DNA from 2 places in the Bacillus paralicheniformis genome. Region 2 is predicted to be linked to the other one. Evidence: predicted binding sites of a transcription regulator. Region 2 holds the regulator's gene; the other holds the start of a gene.
What was found. Region 2 encodes NrdR, which represses ribonucleotide reductase genes. Its sites were predicted from a motif close to AACACNATATATNGTGTT; they were not measured.
Positions count from the first base shown of each region.

Region 1: CP943_RS19705 (anaerobic ribonucleoside triphosphate reductase) is a predicted target of NrdR. The motif match lies at 5,010-5,027, and genes of this name have one in related genera.

Region 1 is NZ_CP023665.1:3,845,852-3,857,292, forward strand. It holds gene CP943_RS19690 (N-acetylglucosaminidase) at 1-1,195, opposite strand, end outside; gene manA (mannose-6-phosphate isomerase, class I) at 1,324-2,274, opposite strand; gene nrdG (anaerobic ribonucleoside-triphosphate reductase activating protein) at 2,650-3,096, opposite strand; gene CP943_RS19705 (anaerobic ribonucleoside triphosphate reductase) at 3,093-4,961, opposite strand; gene kdgT (2-keto-3-deoxygluconate transporter) at 5,120-6,115, opposite strand; gene CP943_RS19715 (bifunctional 4-hydroxy-2-oxoglutarate aldolase/2-dehydro-3-deoxy-phosphogluconate aldolase) at 6,201-6,815, opposite strand; gene CP943_RS19720 (sugar kinase) at 6,821-7,786, opposite strand; gene CP943_RS19725 (LacI family DNA-binding transcriptional regulator) at 7,889-8,905, opposite strand; gene kduI (5-dehydro-4-deoxy-D-glucuronate isomerase) at 9,161-9,988, shown strand; gene kduD (2-dehydro-3-deoxy-D-gluconate 5-dehydrogenase KduD) at 10,004-10,768, shown strand; gene CP943_RS19740 (zinc-dependent alcohol dehydrogenase) at 10,811-11,441, opposite strand, start outside.
Region 2 is NZ_CP023665.1:3,115,618-3,127,058, forward strand. It holds gene ytxC (putative sporulation protein YtxC) at 1-630, opposite strand, end outside; gene CP943_RS15860 (TVP38/TMEM64 family protein) at 708-1,340, opposite strand; gene dnaI (primosomal protein DnaI) at 1,379-2,311, opposite strand; gene CP943_RS15870 (replicative helicase loading/DNA remodeling protein DnaB) at 2,327-3,751, opposite strand; gene nrdR (transcriptional regulator NrdR) at 3,868-4,326, opposite strand; gene CP943_RS15880 (hypothetical protein) at 4,343-4,735, opposite strand; gene speD (adenosylmethionine decarboxylase) at 4,921-5,307, opposite strand; gene CP943_RS15895 (glyceraldehyde-3-phosphate dehydrogenase) at 5,543-6,565, opposite strand; gene CP943_RS15900 (pectate lyase family protein) at 7,083-8,303, shown strand; gene coaE (dephospho-CoA kinase) at 8,329-8,934, opposite strand; gene ytaF (sporulation membrane protein YtaF) at 8,952-9,584, opposite strand; gene mutM (DNA-formamidopyrimidine glycosylase) at 9,805-10,632, opposite strand; gene polA (DNA polymerase I) at 10,651-11,441, opposite strand, start outside.

The DNA of each region.
Region 1 (11,441 bases), 730 kb from region 2:
CGGACGCGATCCGGAAGCGATTGACGGTCGTACCGCCGGCGTTTTGGGCGGAAGCCTGAATGTTTTTGTTTTTAAAAAACCGGATGCCGTCGTTTGCTTTCTTTTGATCTGAAACCGGGACGGAAACGATTCTGAAAGATGTCTGCTTTCTCCCTGCCTTTGCAGCAGTATAACGCCACGTTTTCTTTTTAAAAAAGGCGTCGACTTTTTTAAGGTTTTGGCTGTCTACGCTTTTCATGCTGACGATCCAGAAACGCGTGCCTTTTACCTTTTCCGTGCTTGAGGTGAGACCGGTATTCTTTTTAATTTGGCCGGCGGCATTTTTCGCGGTCTTTTCGTCATTAAAATATCCCGATTTCACATTGTAAAGCTGCGCCGGCTGACCGGCGGCTTCATATGCCCCTTTGACCTTGAGCTCTTTTTCAAACTGCTTCAGCAGATTTTTTGCGTTTGTTTCGCCTTGTATCGCACCTGTCACAATTTTATATCTGGGCTGTTGTTTCTTTACTGTTTCTATCGTTCCTTTAAGAGCGGTTTCTTTTTCAAATTGGACAAGCAGGCTTTTCGCTTTGCTCTCATCTGCGATTTCTCCTGAATAAAGCTTGACGATCGCTTGTCCCGCTCCGTATGGTGCGTACGACGCTTTGAGGCCGGTCGCTTTTTGAAAACGATCGAGGATGGCTTTCGTGTTGTCTTCGCCTTCGATTCCTCCGGTGGCAACCTTCACGTATGCTTCCCTGTTCCCTGCAAGTGTATATGTTGCTTTCAGCCCCGTTTCTTTTTCAAATTGGAGCGCCCATTCCTTGGCTTTTGCTTCACCGGCAAATTCCTTTGATACCGCTTTGGAAAACGGTTCTTTCTGTCCAATCGGACCATAGGACGCCTTCAAACCGGTTTCTTTTTCAAACTGCAAAAGCAGATTTTTTGCTCTGCTCTCCCCTTCTATCCCCCCTGTTGTCAAAACGTAAGTTGTGCCGTTTTTCCCTGAAGGTTTGACCTCGGCTTTCCATCCCGTTTCCTTTTTCAGTTGTTCGGCTACTTTGAGCGCCTCGCTTTCGCTATTAAACTCTTTTGTTGTTTCGATTTTGTAGACGGAAGTATCGGTATATGCTGCTAAAGCAGGGATTGCCGGGACGGCCGTATGTATGAGCAAAATGATTGCAGCAAAAATAACGGTTTTTCTAATGTTTTTCACATTCTCTACTCCCCTCGACTATAAGCCTCCTAATTTCAAAAACTTGCTTTCTCTTTTTATCGGCGAGCCGGACTATTTTTTCACAATAAAAAAGCTTAACGGCCTTCTTTTGAAGACCGTTAAGCTTTTTATATGTGAGACACGATTAATTCGCATGTTCCTTCTATCGTAAAGTCATTCGTTTCCGCCGGCAGGATAAAATTTGCTCCTTTGCTGATCGGAAATAATTCTCCGCCCTGAGTGAGCTTTCCTTCTCCTTCAATCACACTGCATAACAGGAAAGGGGCATCCTGGGTCAGCTCAACGGCACCGTCGATCTCCCATTTGTATACGGAGAAGTATTCGGCTTCTACAAAAGTCTTAATGGTAATCCCTTTTTGAGTTTCTGTCGATTCGTCAACATAGCTGTCAACGTGCGGTACTGTTGTGACATTGATCGCCTGTGTCAGGTGAAGCTCGCGCTTTTCTCCATTTTGATCGGCCCGGTCATAATCGTATACCCTGTACGTCGTATCAGAGCTCTGCTGTGTCTCCAAAACGACCGTCCCTTCGCAAAGAGCATGAATCGTGCCGCTTGGCACATAATAAAAATCGCCCGGCTTGATTTTGATCCGCCTTAACAAGTTGTCCCAATCACCGCTGTTGATCATGGTGACCAGCTCTGTCCGCGTTCTCGCCGTATGGCCGTAAACGATCTCGGCACCTTCTTTGCAATCGATGATATACCAGCATTCCGTCTTACCGAGTTCCCCGTTTTCGTGTTCGCCCGCATAGTAGTCATCGGGGTGGACTTGAACGGAAAGGTCTTGATTGGCATCAAGTATTTTCGTTAACAGCGGGAAACGGTCTCCCTCTGCACCGCCGAACAATTCGCGGTGCTCGTCCCAAAGCTCGGCAAGCGTTTTTCCTTTGTAAGGACCCGAAGCAACGATGTTCGGCCCGTTTGGATGGGCGGAAATGGCCCAGCATTCACCTGTCAAATCAGAGGGAATGTCATAGCCGAATGTCTCGCGCAAAGCCGCTCCCCCCCAGATCCTCTCTTTAAACTCAGGCTGCAGAAATATCGGTGATTGAGTCATGAAGCCATCTCCTCCCTTAATTCACGATTATCTTATGTAAATAAAACGCTTTCTTTTATTGATAGACATGTATGATAAAATATAAACCTTTTCATATTTATTATGACGTTATCTCGATAGAAGTCAATGCCGGAAAGGAAAAACAGAAGCCCCAGAGGCTTCTGTTTTAGATTGTTGACAAAATCCCAAAACGGCTTTTTGTTTTGGGATTTTGTCATCCTTTCAGCGTGATTGAAAACCCTTGCAGTCTAGGAAGGCCGAGCATCGGAGCGGAGCGAATGTTGGAAATCGTGAGCACCGACGCGCAGGCCTGACAACGAATGCGAGGGTTTGTCGACACGCTGAAACAGAAGCCCCGGAGGCTTCTGTTTCAGATTATGCCAGCTCGATAATGCGCTGATTTGAGCTTCCTCTGTAAAGGAGCGTCAAGTCCCTTTTTTTGATTTCGAACGGGCCGTCTACCAGGACATCACAATAGGCCAGCAAAGCGCTGTGCTTTTCATTTTTCAAGATTTGTTCGTACGTATAGCCGCTGTAAAGCCAGATGTCTTTTTCGGATTGCTGCTTAATTCTCTCAGACAGTTCGATCAGTTCGCTCGCATGCAAAAGCGGCTCTCCTCCTGAATAGGTGACGTTTGTAAGCGGGTTTTTCATAATTTCCTCAAATACTTCGTCTACACTCATATCAAATCCGTTATTGATATTCCAGCTTTGTTTATTATGGCAGCCTTCACACATATGCGGGCAGCCCGCTAAAAACACGACTGTTCTCAGTCCTTCTCCGTCTACGATGCTGTCATGGATAATATTCATCACTTTCATAGGTGCTTCACTCTGTCCTTTTCTTCTTGTCTTTTCGCCGAATTCCACTTTGACATATCTCCGACTAAATATCCCGTAATCCGTCTGATCCGTTCAATCAAAGCCTCATCTCGATTTTTGCACTGCGGGCACTCGTTATCGATGATTCCGGTAAATCCGCACGCCTTGCAGTGGTCGACAGGATGGTTGATCGAGGCGTAGCCCATGCCTGACCGGCGCATGGCGGTTACAATCATGTCCATCGCTTTAATGTTTTTTTTCGGGTCTCCGTCCAGCTCAATGTAGCTGATATGCCCGCCATTGCACATCAAATGGAACGGCGCTTCTTTTCTGATCTTTTCAACCGCAGTCAGCTTATAGTGAACAGGGATGTGAAACGAGTTCGTATAGTAGATCCGGTCTGTGACATTGTGGATCGAACCGAACTCCAATTTATCTTTTTTGACAAATTTCCCTGAAAGTCCTTCTGCCGGTGTGGCGATCAAAGAAAAGTTCAGCTTGTGTTTTTCTGTGGCTTCATCGGCCTTATCTCTCATCGACTGAACGATTTTTTTGCCGAGTTCAAACGACTCTTCGCTTTCTCCGTGATGTTTTCCTGTCAATGCAGTCAAAGCTTCAGCCAGTCCGATAAATCCGATGCTCAATGTTCCGTGCTTTAGCACATCCTCGAGCGTGTCCTCAGGATCAAGCTTCTCGCTTTCATGCCAGATGCCTTGCGAATACAGGAACTTAAAGTCTTTTGCTCTTTTTTTGCATTGAAAGGCGTACCGTTCAAGCAGCTGTTGAATCGTTAATTCCATGTAGCGGTTCAGCAAAGCAAAAAACTGTTCAACATTTTCGCTGAGCAGCGCTATTTTGACAATGTTGATCGAGGTGAATGACAAATTCCCTCTGCCGATGCTGTTTTCTTTCCCATGAATATTGGACATGACGCGCGTTCTGCATCCCATATAAGCGATTTCGCTTTCCGGTGTTCCGTCATAAAAAGGTTTATTCACGGGCGAATCGATAAAGCTGAAGTTCGGAAACAGCCTTTCAGCGCTCGTTTCCAATGCAAGCCGGTACAAGTCATAGTTAGGGTCTGTTTGATCGACGTTGACGCCTTCTTTCATTTTGAAGATCTGAATCGGAAAAATCGGCGTCTCCCCCTTGCCGAGACCTGCTTTTGTCGCCTTCAGAATATTTTTGATCAAAAGGCGGCCTTCCCTTGACGTATCCGTGCCGTAATTAATTGAAACAAACGGAACCTGTCCGCCGCCCCGCGAATGCATGCTGTTGGCATTATGTATAAAGGCTTCGCACGCTTGGTAAGTTGTGTTGTCCGTTTCTTCCCACGCTCTTTCCCTTATCTCTTCTTCTGTCAAAGTTGTCGGGTATTGTTTGATTTTCACCAGATGCTTTTCGTACGTTTTTCGGACGTAAGGCGCCAGGTCGTAATCGAACATCGGAAATGACTGGCCGCCGTGCTGCATATTTTGATTCGATTGAAAAATGATGGATGCGAGTGACAATGCGCTCATAATGTCCTTCGGTTCCCTGAGAGAGCCGTGGCCTGTATGGAATCCGCCTTTTAACAGCCGGCCCAAAGGGATCTGGCAGCAAGTCGTTGTCCCGCTCGGCATATAGTCTAAATCGTGCGGATATATCAAGTTGTCATCGACTGCTTTCTTGATTTCCGGCGACATTAAGTACTGGAGCGCATAATGTCTGGAACTCTCGGATGCAAACCGGCTCATTTGCCCCATCGGAGAGCGGCCGTCTACGTTGGCATTTTCCTGCATAATATCGTGATCTCCATACCCGACGATATCATGAAATGTTTCTGTCAATTGCAATAATCCCTGTTCTTTAAAGCCTGTTGTCATCCTAATCTCTCCTAAAAAGTAGCATATATAGTGTCCGAACTTCCACAGGACACTATATATTGATATTAGCACAAATGATACCCGTTAAATTTAGCAATTTGGTGACGTTATTTCAAAACGGTCATAAAAAAACGCCCCGGACAAAATGTCCCGGTGCGTCAGCGGCGAAATGACTTGTAATCGATCGTCATTTGTTTCGGAGGTTTTCTTTGTTTTGTCCGTTTTTCGATCCAGACGGTTGCAAGCGGCGTCAGAAGCGAGGTGACAATGACGCTTGTCGCGATGATCGCGGTCGCTGAATCAGCCACCGGCGCAAACACGGGGTTTGCATCGGCAAGCGCATACGGCACGGCTACCGCAGCCCCGGCCGTTGACGATGCCGCGACGCCCGCAACGCCGTCTCCTCTTGCGACAAAGCGGTCCAGCAGGTATAGAGAAGCACCCGAGAGAACGACGACTGATACGCCGACAACAATACCTAAAAAGCCGGATTGGATTAACATTTTAAAATCGAGCGTGTTTCCCAGTGAAAATGCGAAGAACGGAATGATCGCCGGTACGACTTTTCCGAACAAATCGCGCAATTCAGGGTCAAGGTTTCCGAGAATACAGCCGAGTAAAAACGGGATGACGGTTGCAGCCAGCGTCTCCCAGGGAAATGCTGCGAGCCCTGTCACACCGAAAGTGACCATCGTCATAAACGGGCCCGATTCCGTGCTGATAAAGGCGAAAGCACCGGCGTCTTCCTTTCTTCCCATGTGGTTCATTAACGCCAAATACAGACCGCCGTTCGTTTCATTCATAACGGCTACAATAGCAAGCACTGACAGTCCGGCAAAAAACCCGCTTTGAATGCCTTCATCTGGAATGAACTGCGCTGCGATCAAACCCAATAATGCGGCAATGCCGACTTTGCCGATCAGAAGTGTCAGTCCCTTCCTCGCAATATATCCTGAAGAACGAAAATCTATTGTTGCACCAACGCAAAAGATAAATACTCCTAAAATCGGCAGCGTTCCGGTAATCAGGGCGCCTGTAAATCCGCCGAAAAACTCCGCGGTTCCCGGAGCAAACGTATTCAGCGTTGCGCCCAGAAAGAGCGGAATGATCATCATGCCGCCCGGCACACGTTCAATCGTTGCTTTAATTTTCATCATTTTTTCTCCCATTCTAGAAATTAATGAAAAAACAAAGCTGTCGATCTTGCAAAATCTGAAGTCTTTTCACGCTGCGCACGCTTTAATTCTGCCGAATCCGACGCTGAAAGATACGCTGGATATCCGCTTCTGACACTTTGTTCAGCTGGCTTCCCACTCCAACTGCCAATGCTCCGGCATCGAGCCATTTCTCCACATCGCCCGGATGGATCCCCCCGGTTGGTATGAAACGAACCTTCGGAAAGGGGCCCGCGAGGTTTTTCATGTAAGGAATCCCGGAAGTCCCCCCTGGAAACAGCTTAAGAACCCGAAAACCCTTTGAGACCGCTTCCATAATTTCGCTCGGTGTTAATACGCCGGGAATAAAAAATGTATGCAATGAGGCGGCTTCCTCAGCCAATTTTTCCGAAAAACCCGGACTGACGATGAATTTTGCCCCCGCTGCCGCGGCTTCCCTCGCCTGTTCGCTTTCAACCACCGTTCCGGCTCCGACAAGGAGGCCGTCTTTTCCTGCAAATTTTTCAATCAGCTCAGACGCTCCCGGCGTCGTATATGTGATTTCAATCGCAGTAATTCCTTTGTCGATCAATCTGTGAATGCTTTCCTCAGCAGCTTCCTTATCGCCTGCGCGGACGACCGCGATCAGCCCGGCCTCGGCCAGCTGCTCCTGCACTTTTCCGATCATAGACATTTCCATTACGGTCAACCTCCTGTTTTTTGGTTGTTTGCCTCTGCGGCCATAAAAGCTTTCAATTGATCCCTTGACGGCAGACCGTCCATATCACCCGGAGCCATGACGGCCAGAGCTCCGATCGCATTTGCCCTCTGAACTGCTTCTTCAAGCGGCAATCCGTCTAATAGACCGCTGATCATGCCGACGGCAAAACCGTCACCAGCGCCAACGGTATCAACAACCTTTTCCACCTGATAACCCGGCACATAACCCTCTTTGTCCGGTGTCCGGTAATAAGCCCCCTCTTTTCCAAGCTTGATGACAATGACCTTGACCCCCTGCATCACATAATATTTAGCGATATCCTCGGGAGAATTGCAGCCTGTCAGGAGTTTTCCTTCATTGATCCCAGGCAGAAACCAGTCTGCTTGCGCGGCGATCTCATGAATCGTGTGAACCATTGTCTGCTGGTCCGGCCAAAGCTGGAAGCGGAGATTCGGGTCAAACGAAATCGTCTTTCCATCTTTTTTCATCTGGTGAACGGCGTGGCGGGCGAAGCCCCGCATTTCCCTTGAAAGGGCAGGAGGTATGCCTGTCACATGCATATGTTTGGCTTCTTTGAAATACTCTGCCGGGTAGTCATCAATGCTCATCGTGCTTGCGGCTGATCCTCTGCGGTAATACGTGACATCAGGGTCCCCGCTTTCAACCTTTGACTTGAGCAGGATGCCTGTCTGCTGGTCTGCACTGCGTTTGACTTCAGAGATGTCGACGCCTTCTTTTTTCAATTCATTTAAAATAAAAGTTCCAAGCGAATCGGCGCCGACCTTGCTCATCCAGCCGACTCGAAAGCCCAGGCGCGACAGTCCGACGGCAACATTTGTTTCCGCTCCGGCAAGAGCCTTGGAAAACGAAGAAGCCTCATGCAGTCCGCCTGTTTCATTTGCGTAAAACATAGCCATCGATTCTCCGAATGTCATCACATCAAGCGACATGATTTCACTCTCCTTTCGAAATGGTACCGGTTTCAGAAAAAATTGCAGAAAAACACTCTCCCCTAAATTGTCGGGTGTATGAGTGTCTCCATTTGACGAGTTCTACAGCGACTGTCTGAGAACAAGCTCTGCCTCAAGCTGAATCGTCTGCGGTGCACTTTCATCTCCTTCAATCCGTTTGATGATCCGCTCCATGGCGGCTCTGCCCATTTCATGCGACGGCTGGGCGATGGTGGTAATGCCCGGACCGATCAATTTATACCATTCCGTATCATCAAATCCGGCAATTCCGACGTCTTCCGGAATCGAAATGCCAAGCTCATAAAGGCAGCTGATGATTTTCAGCATCAGAAGCCCGTTGTTTCCAAGAATGGCTTTTTTCCCTTCTTTCATTTCTAAAAAGCTTTTGACGGAATGTAAAAGAGATTCTTTGTCTTTGACATCTGCCTCATATACAAGGGGATTGCCGCCGGCATTGCGTTTAAGCGCGATTTCTGTATAGGCGGAAACCCTTTCCTCCCTTGGACTGATCCCTTTAATCGGCTCGGTAAACAGACCGACCTGGGCATAGCCTTTGTCATACATGAGATTGACGATTTGACTTGTCACTTCTCGGTTGTTCGTTGTAACTGCATCGATTTTGAGCCCGGGCACTTTCCGGTCAACGAGCACAATCGACACATCCTGGCTGATTAAATCCATGAGCACATCGTTATTTCTTCCCGTCGTATTAATAATCAGCCCTTCAATGTAATGCGCGTTCAGCTTGTGCAGCATCTCCCGTTCTTTTTCAGGACTGTTGTCCGTGTTGCAGACCATGATGCTGTACCCGTACTGATCGCAAACCTCTTCCACCCCTCTCAAGGTGGCGACTGAAAACGGGTTTGTAATATCGGCGACCAAAAATCCGATAACCTTGCTTTTTTTCACCTTCAGCCCCTGTGCCATCTGACTGGGGCGGTAATTAAGCTCCTCGATCGCTTTTTTGATGCTTTTCACCTTTTTCGGTGAGATGGCATCAATCTTCCCGTTGATATAACGGGAAACCGTTGATTTTGATACACCTGCATGTGCGGCTACTTCGTTGATGGTTACTTTCGCTGTTTGCTTATCCCTCATTCAAGTACTCCTATGACCTTATGATTTGAAACCGATTTCAAAAACTTTATACCATCAGCATATCACATCATTTAAAATTTGGAAGAGTCTTTTTTAATATTTCAAGATTGACCTTGACAATATTCAGAAAAAAGTGAAAAGACTGTTGACGATTTCCATTATTTACTTTACAATTCATGTTTGAAACCGTTACCAAAAACTTTGGTCCCTTCATTCAAGTCAGTCTAAAAACGTCCAATTCAAGGAGGAGAAGGTATGGAAAATCGTTATTCTGTTCATCCTGAACAAGCGAAACGATTCACAACCGCAGAGCTTCGCGAGCATTTTTTAATAGAGTCATTGTTTGTTGAAAACAAACTGAACATGGTTTATTCGCATGAAGACAGAGTCGTGATCGGCGGGGCCGTTCCAGTGAAGGAATCCATTGCGCTCGATGCCGGCGATTTTTTAAAAACGGACTATTTTCTGGAACGGCGCGAAATCGGAATTGTAAATGTCGGGAAACCCGGTGCGGTCAAAGTTGGTGATGAAGAATACGTACTGGAGCACAAAGATTTTCTGTATATCGGCCTGGGAAATAAAGACGTTTCTTTCTCAAGCTTGAATGAAGGCGGAGCCAAATTTTATTTCATCTCAGCGACCGCACACCAAAAGTATCCGGTGCAAAAAGCTTCGCTTTCAGAGCTTCCATACGATCATTTAGGAGAAGAAGCCTCTTCAAATGTCCGCAATCTATACAAAGTGATTCATGCAGACGGCATTCAAAGCTGCCAGCTGATGATGGGCATTACATTTCTTGAACCCAATAACACATGGAACACGATGCCGGCGCATGTTCATGACCGGCGGATGGAAGCTTATCTGTATCTTGACCTTGCTGAAGATGCAAAGGTGTTTCATTTCATGGGCGAACCGACGGAGACAAGGCATCTCGTCGTCGGCAACGAACAGGCAGTCATTTCACCCGCGTGGTCTGTCCACTCGGGCTCCGGCACATCCAACTACTGCTTTATATGGGCGATGGCCGGAGAAAACTACACATTTAAGGACATGGATGCTGTCCCGATGAATGTCATACGGTAAGGGCGTGAACGTGAGATGGGATATCTTGAATCGTATTTTTCACTTGAAGGCAAAACCGCGCTTGTCACAGGCCCGGGAACTGGAATCGGCAAAGGAATTGCCGAAGCGCTGGCAAAAGCGGGAGCGGATATCATCGGCACTTCACATACGAGCGGGCTTGATGAAACAAAGCGGCTGATCGAAGAAACCGGTAGAACGTTTACGTCTTATCAGCTTGATATGGGCAGTCTTGACGAGGTTGAAGCCTTTGCAAAAGAGGTGCTTGACCGTCATCAAATTGATATTCTCGTCAATAATGCCGGGACGATCCGCAGAGAAAAAGCGGCTGATTTTTCCCGGGAGAACTGGGAAGCGGTGATCAATGTCAATTTGAACAGCTTATTTTTGCTGACGCAGGCTGTCGGCCGGCAGATGATTGAGCGAAAGCAGGGGAAAATCATCAATATTGCCTCGCTTCTTTCATTTCAAGGAGGCATTCTCGTCCCTGCATATACGGCAAGCAAGCATGCAGTAGCCGGATTGACGAAGTCTTTTGCCAATGAATGGGCGGCGCACAATGTCCAGGTCAATGCAATTGCGCCGGGCTATATCGCAACGAACAATACAAAGCAGATCCGCGAGGACCAAAACCGCAATGCCGAAATCTTAAAACGGATTCCGGCCGAGCGCTGGGGTCAGCCGGATGACATTGCCGGAGCCGCCGTATTCCTTTCGGCGCCGGCATCCGATTATGTGAATGGACATGTGCTGGCGGTCGATGGCGGTTGGCTGGCAAGATAATGCACGCAAAGGCTGCCGGTAGCTCGGCAGCCTTTATCATAGCTATGGCTTCAAAATCACTTTAATGCAATCATCTTCATGGCCGTTGAACAATTGGTAAGCGCGGCCGGCTTCTTCAAGCGGAAGCTGATGCGTAATGATTTCCTTCGGATCAAATTGATTCTCTTCAATCTTCTTGTAAATCTCAGGCATCAAATGGATAACCGGGGCCTGCCCCATTTTTAGTGTAATATTTCTGGAAAAGAACGCGCCGAGCGGAAACATATTATAATTGCTTCCATATACCCCTGTAATCTGTACGGTCCCGCACTTTCTGACCGCCTTTGTAGAAATTTGAATCGGTCCGAGCGTGCCGCCCTGAAGCTTCAGTTTTTGCTCCAGATACTCAAGCGGAGATTTTTTGCCGTCCATCCCCACGCAGTCGATCACGACATCCGCCCCGCCTTTTGTAATCTCCTTTAAATGCTCGCCCATGTCAGGATATTTTGTAAAGTCAAATACTTCGACGCGGTTTAACGCTTCAGCCTGCCTTAGGCGGTAGTCCAAGTAGTCTACTGCAATGACCCGCTTCGCCCCTTCCATCCAGGCAAACTTCTGCGCCATTAATCCGACCGGTCCGCAGCCGAGAACAATGACGGTGTCTCCCTTTTTAACGCCAGCGTGAAGCACGCTC
Region 2 (11,441 bases):
TATGTATTTTTTTTGTTCCCGTTCAGAAATATACTTTAATTCCCACAATACAAAATAACCGTCGTGCACAATGTGGACATGGTCAAGCATCGGCTCTTTCGACATGACGTAGTCTCTCAGCGATTGAATGAATGTCTGATATTCCTGTTCCATTTTATACTCGTCGATTGCCGCCTCCACATAAGACCTGAGGCGTTCATAATACCTCCCGAGGCGAAATGTCATAAAGGACCGAATGGAAAAGACGTTTTCCTCAAGACAAATCGTTTGGAGCTCCTGAATGATGTAATGTTCGCGAGGGGTGTCGTCCTTGTTGAGAGGAAGCCCTTCAAGTTCGCCCTCCATAATGCTGTGGGCCAGTTGAAGAATCTGCTGCTGTTCATCCCGGTCCAAAAAGTAATAATCGCCTTCAATAACCGAAAGCATGTATTCGTCTTCTTTGCATTCTGTAAAAAATCTCGTCAGAACCGGCTCAATATAGGCCTGAATACTGACAGAGGAATGGGTCTTTTCAATTCCGATCTTCCCTGGTGCTTCGTGAATCTTGATATGCCGGTTCGCATCCGCATTGCGAAGGAGATGCAAAAACGCGGCTGTATCATAATCATCTTCAAATGTAATTTCAAGCATGTTTGTCCCCCCTAACAACATCTGATACATGTATATGGGGGTGACAAATAAAATAGACGTAAAAAAAGGATGAGCCCTTAATCGAGGAGCGCCTGCACTTTTTTTCTGAACAAAAGAGGCACGGTAATGAATATCAAGTAAATTGCCGCTGCAGCTGCAATTGCTATGATGTCGCCGGTCAAGAGGCTTGACCCGAGCACATTTAAAATAACGGTGCCCGGAATGATGCCCGCAGCCGTCGCCAGGGCAAACGACAGGGGCTTCACTTTTGACACGCCTGCCGCATAGCTAACCGCGTCAAAATGAATCGGCGCGAGCCTCAAGAGCAGAATGCAGAAAAAGCCGTTTTTCCGCAAAAGCGTCCGCAGGCTGTCAAGCTTCAGCGGCATGTGCTGAAGGTTTCCGCCGAGCCTGTATGCAACAGCGAATGACAAAAATGCACCGCCCGCCGCACCGATAAAAGAATACAAAGAGCCAAACAGCGGACCGAATGCGAGGCCCCCGCTGACGGCGAAAACGGAAGCAGGTAGCAGCAAAAACGGCCGGATCATCAATAATCCGATATAGATGAGCGGGGCGAAAATCCCGAAGGATAAGACGCCTTCTCTTATATGAGCGGGGCTCAGATTCAGATATTTCGCATTCAACCATAGTCCGGCCGCCGCGATTACGGCGATAACCGTCCATTTGGCCAAGGTTCTTTTTTGCATCTTCTTCATCTCCGTAATTGAAGCTCGGGATCATGTGATTACTGACGCCGGTTTTTCCCGTCCAGCCGGACAGGCGTCGCTAAATACAGCACCCTCTCCATCAGCCTTGCCGCTTTCACCTCTTCTTTTTCGCCCCTTTGCGAATAGGTGAAATGGTGTTTCAGTTCATCAGGGTCAAAGTTGGAAGAGAAAAACGTCGGCAGCTGATGAGACATTCTGTGCTGAAGGATGGCGCCAAGCACCTCATCCCTCACCCAGCTTGACATGGACTCCGCACCGATATCATCGAGCATTAGAATCGGCGTAGACTTGACCATCTCAAGCTTTTCTTCAAGCGACTGATCGTGTATCGCATTTTTCAGTTCCCTGACAAATTCGGGGACATAGACGAGAATGGATGGATGGTCCTTTGCCGCAAGCTCGTTGGCGATGGCGGCCAGCATAAAGGTTTTTCCGACCCCGAACTTCCCGTAGACGTAGATGCCTTTTCCCTTTCCCGTTTCGTTATAGTCATGCAAAAAGCCCGTCACAAGCTGAAGGACCTTTAATCTGCTCGGATCATCTCCGTCAATATCGGCAAACGTAGCATTCAAGAGATCCTGTTGAATATAGATGCTTTTAATCAGCGACCGCTGTCTTTCCCTCTCGTCCGCTGCCTTTTTTTCCGGACACCTGTCATATTGAACATCGATCGTTTTTCCGTTCATCACAAGCTTTGGATGATAACCTTGAATCAGGTTTTTGCACTCTTTCAGACTCGGGCAGTCTTGGCATGCTTTGCTTTGCTGTGTAAATTCATAAAGCTTGTTTAGGCTCCTGTCGATCATTCCTTGATCCACTTCTGACTGACGGCTGTTTAAAAACTCCTGAACATCCTTGTCAGAGAGCACTTTTTCTTTCATATCTTCAAGGCGTTTTTGAAAATCGGGTCTCGTTGTCACGCCTTGCAAAGCGCGTTTAATCGGCTCCATCATCTTCACCTCACATTAAAGAGCGGAATGGTTTTTCAGTTTTTTTATTTCTTCGAGCAGCTTCTGCTTCTGTTGGTCAAAGCCTTCTCTCGTTACGGAACCGGCCGGCTCTGTTTCGAGCGGTTTGCTGTCGGCTTCGTCACTTTCCCGAAGCCAGTCAGGCAGCTTTTCTTCCCTGATGACTTTCTTGTTCCGGGAAGGCTTTTTCTTCCCTTCCGCCCATTCAAGATATTGGCGGTTTTCTTCTTTCGCAAGCTTCATGGCCTCTCTAACCGTGCGAACGTTTTTTCTGGCCCAGTGAGAAGCTATTTTTTGGGTGTAATTTTTCGAAAGCTTCATATCGGTTTTCAGCATGACATAATAAATCAGAACATTGATGACGCCGGGCTCTAATTTTTGGTCAAGCATTATTTCTTCTATAATTTTCAGATCGGCTTTGGATGGTTCCGCTCCGCCGCCGATATCCTGCAGCAGCTTTTTCGGCGATACCTGCTCAAGCAAAGCAATCAAATTGTCTTCCTTGGCATTCGTTGACGACTGTTGATTCGGCTGTTCGCGGAGATTCATCGGCTGCACTTTGTCGACGAGTTCCGGAAGCGGGCCGCTGCGCTCGATCTGATACCAGTCGCTCGCCGCTTTTCTGAGCGCTTCTGTCGTGATCGTATCGTGCTCATCAACGGCTGACATGACGACGTTTTGCATCTGAAGCGGTTCGATCCCGTAGAGAAAGGCGAGCTTTTTAATCGTTTCCTTCACTTGGTCTGACAGCGCTTTTCTCGGAATAAGCGTGTCGGATAAACCGGCGAGAAACAGTTGAAAGTCAAAGGCGTCGTCTGTGACCGCCGCCGGTTTGCCATTCCCTTCTTTCATCCATTCACGATCTTCGCGAAGCTCCATCGCTTCGATCATATCGTCAGACATCTTCCATTCGCTCGGCTGGACAGATGCAAAAACTTCGTTGAAAGAACGGGTGATATCCCGTGCTTCTTCGGGAACAGACGGGTGGGAAAAGTATTCTTTCAGCTGCTGAAACCTCGCTTTTCCGACGCGGTTGTACAAGAAGACATTCAGCATGCCGTCCTGAAAGAACTCATCCGGTCTGAGCGGCGGAATCAATTCATATATAAACAAACGCTCGTCTTCCGTTTCTTTCATATAAGTTTTCAACAGTCCGATTCCCTCAAGCTTTTCCTTCTCTGAGTGAATCGTCTTCAGGTTGGTCTGCATCGCCGCCATCAGCTGTCTGTGAGTCGAGCTTTTCCCCCAGACTCTGTTTTGCTCCAGTTCCCCCCACAGCGTGAGAAACAAGCTGAATGAAAAAGAGCCGATTAGTGGCTGATACAATAGCGTGACAATTTGCCGGTCCAAGTCCTGAAGCAATCCGCAGCTTTTGACAACGTACGGATCGACAGGAAGCAAGTCTTTCCAATAATTACTCATATCTTTTGTCAACCTTCCACTTTGTTTCTTGTCCTCATTTTACACCTTTTTCAGGCCTTCATGTCACACGACCGTGGTTTTATCATGAGAAAAGAGCTGGATTAATTTACAGCTCTTTACCGTTCTTTCTTTATTAAGTCTTTCAGCTCGTCGATAAATACGTTAATATCTTTAAATTGGCGGTATACTGAAGCAAACCGGACGTATGCGACTTCGTCGATTTTCGCAAGCCGGTCCATCACCATTTCTCCGATCATATCGCTTTTCACTTCAGCAACGCCTTGATTTCTAAGCTCTTTTTCAATTTCAAAGCAAATATCCTCAAGTTGCTTTAAGGCGACAGGGCGTTTTTCGCACGCTTTGATCAAACCGCGGAGCATCTTCTCGCGGCTGAATTCTTCCCGGATTCCTTCTTTTTTTACGACGATGAGCGGAATTTCTTCCACTTTTTCAAATGTAGTAAATCGATAGTTGCATGATTCGCATTCGCGTCTTCTGCGAATCGATCTGCCTTCGTCAACGGGACGGGAGTCCAAAACCCTCGTCCCGTTATGCTGACATGCTGGACATTTCATTTTTTCAGCTCCCTATTCAATTGTTTGAATGTACAGATTTCTGCAGCTTTCCGTCCAGTTCGCTGTATAGCGTCGAGACAAGCCCGCGGCTGTAGCCAAAATCGGTCGGCAAAAACGTTTCCGTTGACACATTAAAATCCACCGCTGTATCAAAAGGGCGAATCGACACGACTGTCGCCACCACAAAAGCTTTTCTCGTTTTTTTCACCTCGGCGCTGATTTCTCCTCTTTCTTCCGACACCGATGTCACCTTACAGCCGTCAAGGCCTTCCAGCACTTCCTTTACAGCATTGAGCGCTTCTTTTGACGCCGCTTTATAATAGCGGCTCTTCAGCTTGTCCGAAGGATGGCGGTCAGACGTTTCGGCGTGTGTAGAAAAAAACCGGTGAATGTTTTGAAAAAGACTCATATCCCCTGTCCCCTTTGTCTTTCTTCTCTATATTTTATTAAAAAAATGGTTGATTTCCAAGGGAAAACAAATTAGGGCAAGAGAATGCCGGGGAGAATATGTTTCGGGGATTGTCGTGAGAGGAAAGAAAAAGGAGCGGATTTTAAAAGCGGTGTCCGCTTTTTCATCCAGCTCCTCTATCGGCATTAAAGTGCCTGTGCTTTGGCGTTGGCCTGTTTCACCTGAACAGGTCCCATGCCTCTCGGTATTTCAATGTTCTCTCTTGTTTCTGCTCTTAATTCTTCTGCGATATAATCGGCAGCTACGTTCGGATCTAAATCTCCGCAAGTATAAACATCAATGCTGGCATATCCGTGTTCAGGAAAACTGTGAATGGTCAAGTGAGATTCAGAAATGATCACAACCCCGCTTACACCTTGAGGTGCAAACTTATGAAAGGCTACCTCACGTACCTCAGCACCTGACTTCAGTGCCGCATTTACAAACGTTTTTTCAATAAAATCCATGTCATTCAGCTTATCAAAATCGCATCCCCACAGTTCGGAGATAACGTGACGCCCCATTGTTTCCATAGCATGGACCCCCCTTAACAAGAATTAGAAAAGTGAATTTCCAAGCAACTGAACCGGTCATTTACCACGGGGGAAAGTTAGTCCGGAGAGGTCCTAACCCTTTAAGTAATGCCGAAGCGCTCACGAACTAGAAGTTCACGAAAAATAGTATACTTTGTTTGAATATTTTTTGCAAGGCGGTTTTATCATTTGATGGTTAAGGGGTATTTATTTTTTATCCGTCCATGCTCTTATTTTATACAGCCGAAGGGTGTTTCATTCTTGAAGCCACGTATCTGATTAAATCGACAACCCTGCACGAATATCCCCATTCGTTGTCATACCATGCGAGCACTTTCACCTTTCTGTTCTCAAGCACCATTGTTGAAAGGCTGTCGATCACCGCCGAGTATGGATTCGTATTAAAATCGGATGAGACAAGCGGTTCATCGCATACATCGAGGATCCCGGACATCGAGCCTGCCGCCGCCATTCGGAACGCTTCATTAATATCTTCTGCCGTCGCATCGCTTTTTAAATCAGCCACAAGGTCAACGAGTGACACATTTGAGACGGGAACGCGCAGGGCCAGGCCGTGCATTCTTCCTTTTAAATGCGGCATGACAAGTGACAGCGCTTTCGCGGCGCCTGTCGTTGTCGGAATGATCGAAGAACCGCAGGCGCGCGCCCTTCTCAAGTCTTTGTGCGGATTATCAATATTTTTTTGATCATTTGTAAATGCGTGAACAGTGGTCACCAGGCCGTTTTCAATGCCAAATGCATCATCAAGCACTTTTGCGACAGGAGCGAGACAATTCGTCGTACAGGAAGCGTTTGAAATAATCGTATGACGCTCCGCATCAAATTCGCGTTCATTGACGCCCATCACGATTGTGATGTCTTCATTTTTCCCCGGCGCTGTCAAAATAACTTTTTTCGCGCCGGCTTCAATATGAGCTTCCGCTTTTTCCTTCGCGTTAAATTTCCCCGTCGCTTCTACGACGATGTCGATCCCGTATTGCGCCCACGGAAGAAGTTTAGGGTCCCTCTGATTGGTCAGCATGACCTTTTTACCGTTAACGAACAGGCAATCGTCTCCAGCGTTTACATCAAGCTCATATCGGCCGTGATTTGTGTCATACTTTATTAAATGAGCGAGCGTTTCCGGAGGGTAGCTCGCATTGATCACTGCAATGTCAATCTGTTCATCAAGCATCGCTTTTCTAAACACCATTCTGCCGATCCGGCCGAATCCGTTTATCGCAACTTTCACTTTCATCAAATATGCACCCCTTATTTTATGTCATTCCACATCATGATTTATTCAAAATAAGTATAACACATTATTTTTAATTAGCCATACCATTTGTTTCTTTTACAGCAAATTTACGCGGTTTTTGTGAAACAATGAACAAAGAACTAGAAAAAATCGGCATTAAAGCATATATTTCAAATACATCTTTAGTGCTACAATTTCCAACGGCGCCAAATTTTCACACGACAGAAGGCAGTGTCTTCAAGAAAGGACAACCATGAAACTGACCAAAAACATATATTTTATCATTTCTTTTTTGGCTGCGGCCGGCATTTATTTTTTTATAGGAACAGCAGCCGCTTCCGCGGCGAACGAAGATTATCCGAAACAGATGATCAGGCTGGAAAGCTTATCAGGCATAAACATCACGCCCGCCGGGAATCAAGATAATGCACCGCTAACAGCAAAACAGATGAGCGGGGAAAAAGCAGAAAGATGGAGGCTGGATACGTCTGACGGCAAACAGTTCAAAATCAGAAATATGGATAACGGCAAAATTATCATCCCTTCCCATTACGCGTTGTCAAACAATAATCCCGCTGTAGTCTACTATGACAATTCACGAAAAGAAGAGTTGTGGAATATTATCGGGGCTGACAAAGACGGAAACGGAGACTTTATCACGTATAAAATCGTCAGTGCGCAAAACAACAGCCTTGCCCTGACACTGGACGGCAACGGAGTGAAGCTTGCCAAATATACAGGCAGCTCCGTCCAAAAGTGGAAGCTTCCAAGCGACGGTCTCGAAGGTTTCGCGGGCTATGCAAAGGAATCGAATGGCAAGCAGAAAACAGGCACAACCGGCGGCCTGTTTGGAAAAGTCGTCTATGTCAACAATCTGGGCGAACTGAAAGCCAATATTGGAGGTTCAACGCCCCGCACCATTGTCGTCTCCAGCAATATCGGCGCTTCAGCCAAAACGGTATTGACGGTGGGTGCCAATAAAACAATCATCGGCTCGTATGAAAAACATAAGCTGAACAACATTTACTTTAAAACAAAAACGGACTCAGGCAACGTGATTTTCAAAAATCTGATCATTGCACATGATGCATTCATAAATGAAAACAACGACATCCCTGTTTACATTACAGATTCGAGGAATTACTGGATTGACCATGTCACATTCCAGGGCCACAGCTATTCAGCAAACGGTCACGATCTCGACAAGCTCTTATACATCGGCGCTAAAGCCGATTACGTCACACTGTCTCACAGCACATTCACAGACCACAGGTACGGCTTGATTCTCGGCTGGCCTCAAGATGACAAGCAATACCACAGTATATATAATGGATATCCGCGGATGACAATCAGCCACAACCGCTTTGAGAATCTCTATGTCAGGGCGCCCGGGTTGATGCGTTACGGCCATTTTCATGTGAAAAACAATTATATCAACAATTACCATCTAGGCTTCACGATAACGACATTGGCCAAAATTTATTCTGAAGCCAATTACTTCGGTACGGGCAGCGAGAAAGGCATACTTGATGATTACGGAGACGGCTCATTTAAAGATGTCGGATCATATCCGGCGATAAAAGGACAGAAATCGCCTGAAACAAGCTGGAAACCTTCATCCAACTACAGCTATCGGACGATGAAGGCAGGCAATGCCAAAGCTTTTGCCGAACGGTATGCAGGTGCACAACGCACCGCGCTGTATTATGCGAATTACAGCCAGTTTAAAAACGACTAATAAAAAAGTGAGCGCAATTTCGCGCTCACTTTTCAATATTTGACCATGTATCAAGCAGCTGATGAAGCTGCCCTTCTGTATCTTTCAGACTGCCGCTGTTATCGATCACCGCGTCTGCCTTTTTCTTTTTTTCGTCAAGAGAATGCTGGGCGTGAATTCTGTTCAGCGCCTCGTCTTCAGTGAGCCGGTTTCTTTTCATCAGCCGCTCAAGCTGAAGCTCCATCGGCACCCAGACGACGATCACTTTATCTGTCAAATGTTCAAGCCCGCTTTCATATAAAAGCGGAATATCGAGAACAACAAACCGTTCACCGGCCCGGATGGCTTCGTCGCGCTGTTTGATCATCATTTTTCTCACTTCCGGATGGACGATCGCATTTAACTGCATCCTCTTTTCTTCGTTAGTAAAAACAATTTCTCCAAGTTTTCTCCGGTCGATACCGCCTGTTTCAAGCAGCACGCCTTGACCAAATGTCTCTGCGATTTTCTGATAAGCGGGCATCCCTTGTTCAACGGCCTCTTTCGCGATCACGTCCGCATCGACGACTGTGATGCCGCACTGCTGGAACATTTGCGCGACAGTACTTTTGCCGCTGGCAATCCCTCCGGTCAACCCGATGACCAATGTCAAAGGCCTGCACCTCCTTCTTACAGTTTCCAGATGCCGATCATAATCAGCAATATACCGGGAAGAAAGGTCAGTTTATCCATCCAGTTCCATTTCGATAAAAATCGCCCCGCCTGTATTCCGCAAAATACGAACAATGAGCTCATGATGCCTACCGTAATGCTCATCGGTACAGGGGAAAAGCCGAGCGCAGCCGCGCCGATCCCTGCTCCGAACGCGTCAATAGAGAGGGCGAAACCGAGAAGGAAAGCTTCTATACCGGTAATGATTCCTGATTTATCAATGTCGGCGCTTGTCGGTTTTCTTAAAATGTGTATCACGATTCCGAGCGATTTCAATTCAAGGTTGATGAGCGTTTTTTCAGAGAAGACGAGATCCTGTTCTTTCTCCGGCCTGAAAAACTGATACAGCACCCATGCGCCGATCCCCATTAATATGACGGCTCCGAGCCTTTCTGTTACGACAACGGGCAGGAATTTCGCCAAAAGGGTTCCGATCATCATGGCAATATACATCACGGCACCAGAGCAAAAAGCAATAATCAAAATCGCTTTAAATGGGATTTTCAACTTTCGCAATCCGTAAGTAAATCCGACTGAAAAACTGTCCAAGCTGACGGCAAATGCCAGCAGCAAGAAAGATGCAAACATCATATCAGGCTCTTCCTTTCTGTTGATGCGAGCAGTTAAGTCATGCAGCCTAAAGGCAGCTTTCTAGGCTTCTTATATATATGAAAGAAGAAAACCATCCGTGTGTTGTTTACCCGAAAAAGAAACATCACACCTTAAAGCTTGCTTTTAACAGCTATATGGAGCGTATGCATCGACAGCTTGAACCATGATACGGCTTGCTGTTGTCACTTTTATGCGATTGTCATTTTTTCTGGCACTTTATGCAAAAATGCGTGCCCCTTCCGCCAACGACTGTTTTTTCAATTGGAGATCCGCACTTTTTACAAGGTTCATCTTTCCGGCCGTAAACGAAAAGTTTGAGCTGGAACATGCCGATTTCACCTTGTGAATTGATGTAAGATCTGACTGTGCTTCCCCCTGCTTCAACAGCTTCCTTTAAGGTTTGAACGATCTCTTCATGAAGAAGAACCGTCTGTTTTTTTGTGAGCTTGTTCGCTGTTGTCTCGGGATGGATACCGGCTCTGAACAAAGCCTCATCGACATAAATATTGCCCAGCCCGACCACTGTCCGCTGATCGAGCAGTGCGGTTTTCACTGAGCGGTTTGTTTTCTTCAGGCGCTCTCTTAAGTAACCGGCTGTAAATTCCTCGCTGAAAGGTTCGGGACCGAGCTGCCTGAGAGGCAGCTCCGTCAGTTCTTCTCCCGGCTTAAACAAATGCATCGTGCCGAACTTTCTGACATCCCGGTAGCGCAGCTCGCTTCCGTCCGTGAACCTGAAAATGACGTGCACATGTTTATCAAGAGGTTCATCGTTTTGATGAAGCCCGTACTTTCCTTCCATTCTCAAATGGGAAACCATGACACAATCATCAAGATGAAACAACAGGAATTTTCCCCTTCTTCCGATCGACTGAATCGTCTGACCGGCCAGGAGCCTTGCGAATTCCTCAGGCTCCTCCGGACGTTTTATGATTTTTGTCCATCTGACATCAACCGCATCGATCGTTTTCCCTCTTACAAGCCCGGCAAGAGTGCGCCGGACCGTTTCGACTTCTGGTAATTCCGGCACATCATCACTTCCTTTTCTCTATTTTGCATCGTACCATGAAGGCCCTGAAGCGCAGTCCACTTTCAGCGGAACATCGAGCTCCAATGCATGTTCCATTACTTCCGGAACCAGTTTTTCAAGCACTTTGATTTCATCTTCAGGCGCTTCAAAAATCAATTCGTCGTGAACCTGCAGCAGCAGTTTGGCTTGGAGATTTTTTTCTTTCAGCTTGTCCGCCATGTCGATCATCGCTTTTTTAATGATATCTGCGGCGCTTCCCTGGATCGGCGTGTTCATTGCCGTCCGTTCGGCAAAGCTGCGCAGATTGAAATTCCGACTCGTCAATTCCGGTATATACCGCCTCCGGCTTAAAAGAGTCGTCACATAGCCCCTCTGTTTCGCTTCTTGAACGGTTTCTTCCATGTATTCTTTAACTCCCTGGAAGCTGTGGAAATAGCGCTCAATAAACGCGGCCGCTTCCTTTCTTGTAATTCCCAGGTTTTGCGACAAGCCGTAGTCGCTGATTCCGTAGACGATTCCGAAATTGACGGCTTTCGCCTGCCTCCTCATCGCAGGGGTGACTTCTTCTTCTGATACATGAAAAACATCCATCGCCGTTTTCGTGTGAACGTCCATATCGTTCGTGAACGCTTCAATCAAATTTTTATCCTTTGAAATGTGGGCGAGAACCCTCAATTCGATTTGGGAGTAATCCGCAGCGAATATGAGCCAGCCTTTTTGCGAAGGGACAAACGCCTGCCGGATTTTGCGGCCTTCCTCAAGACGGATCGGTATATTTTGCAGATTGGGATCGGTTGAGCTGAGCCTTC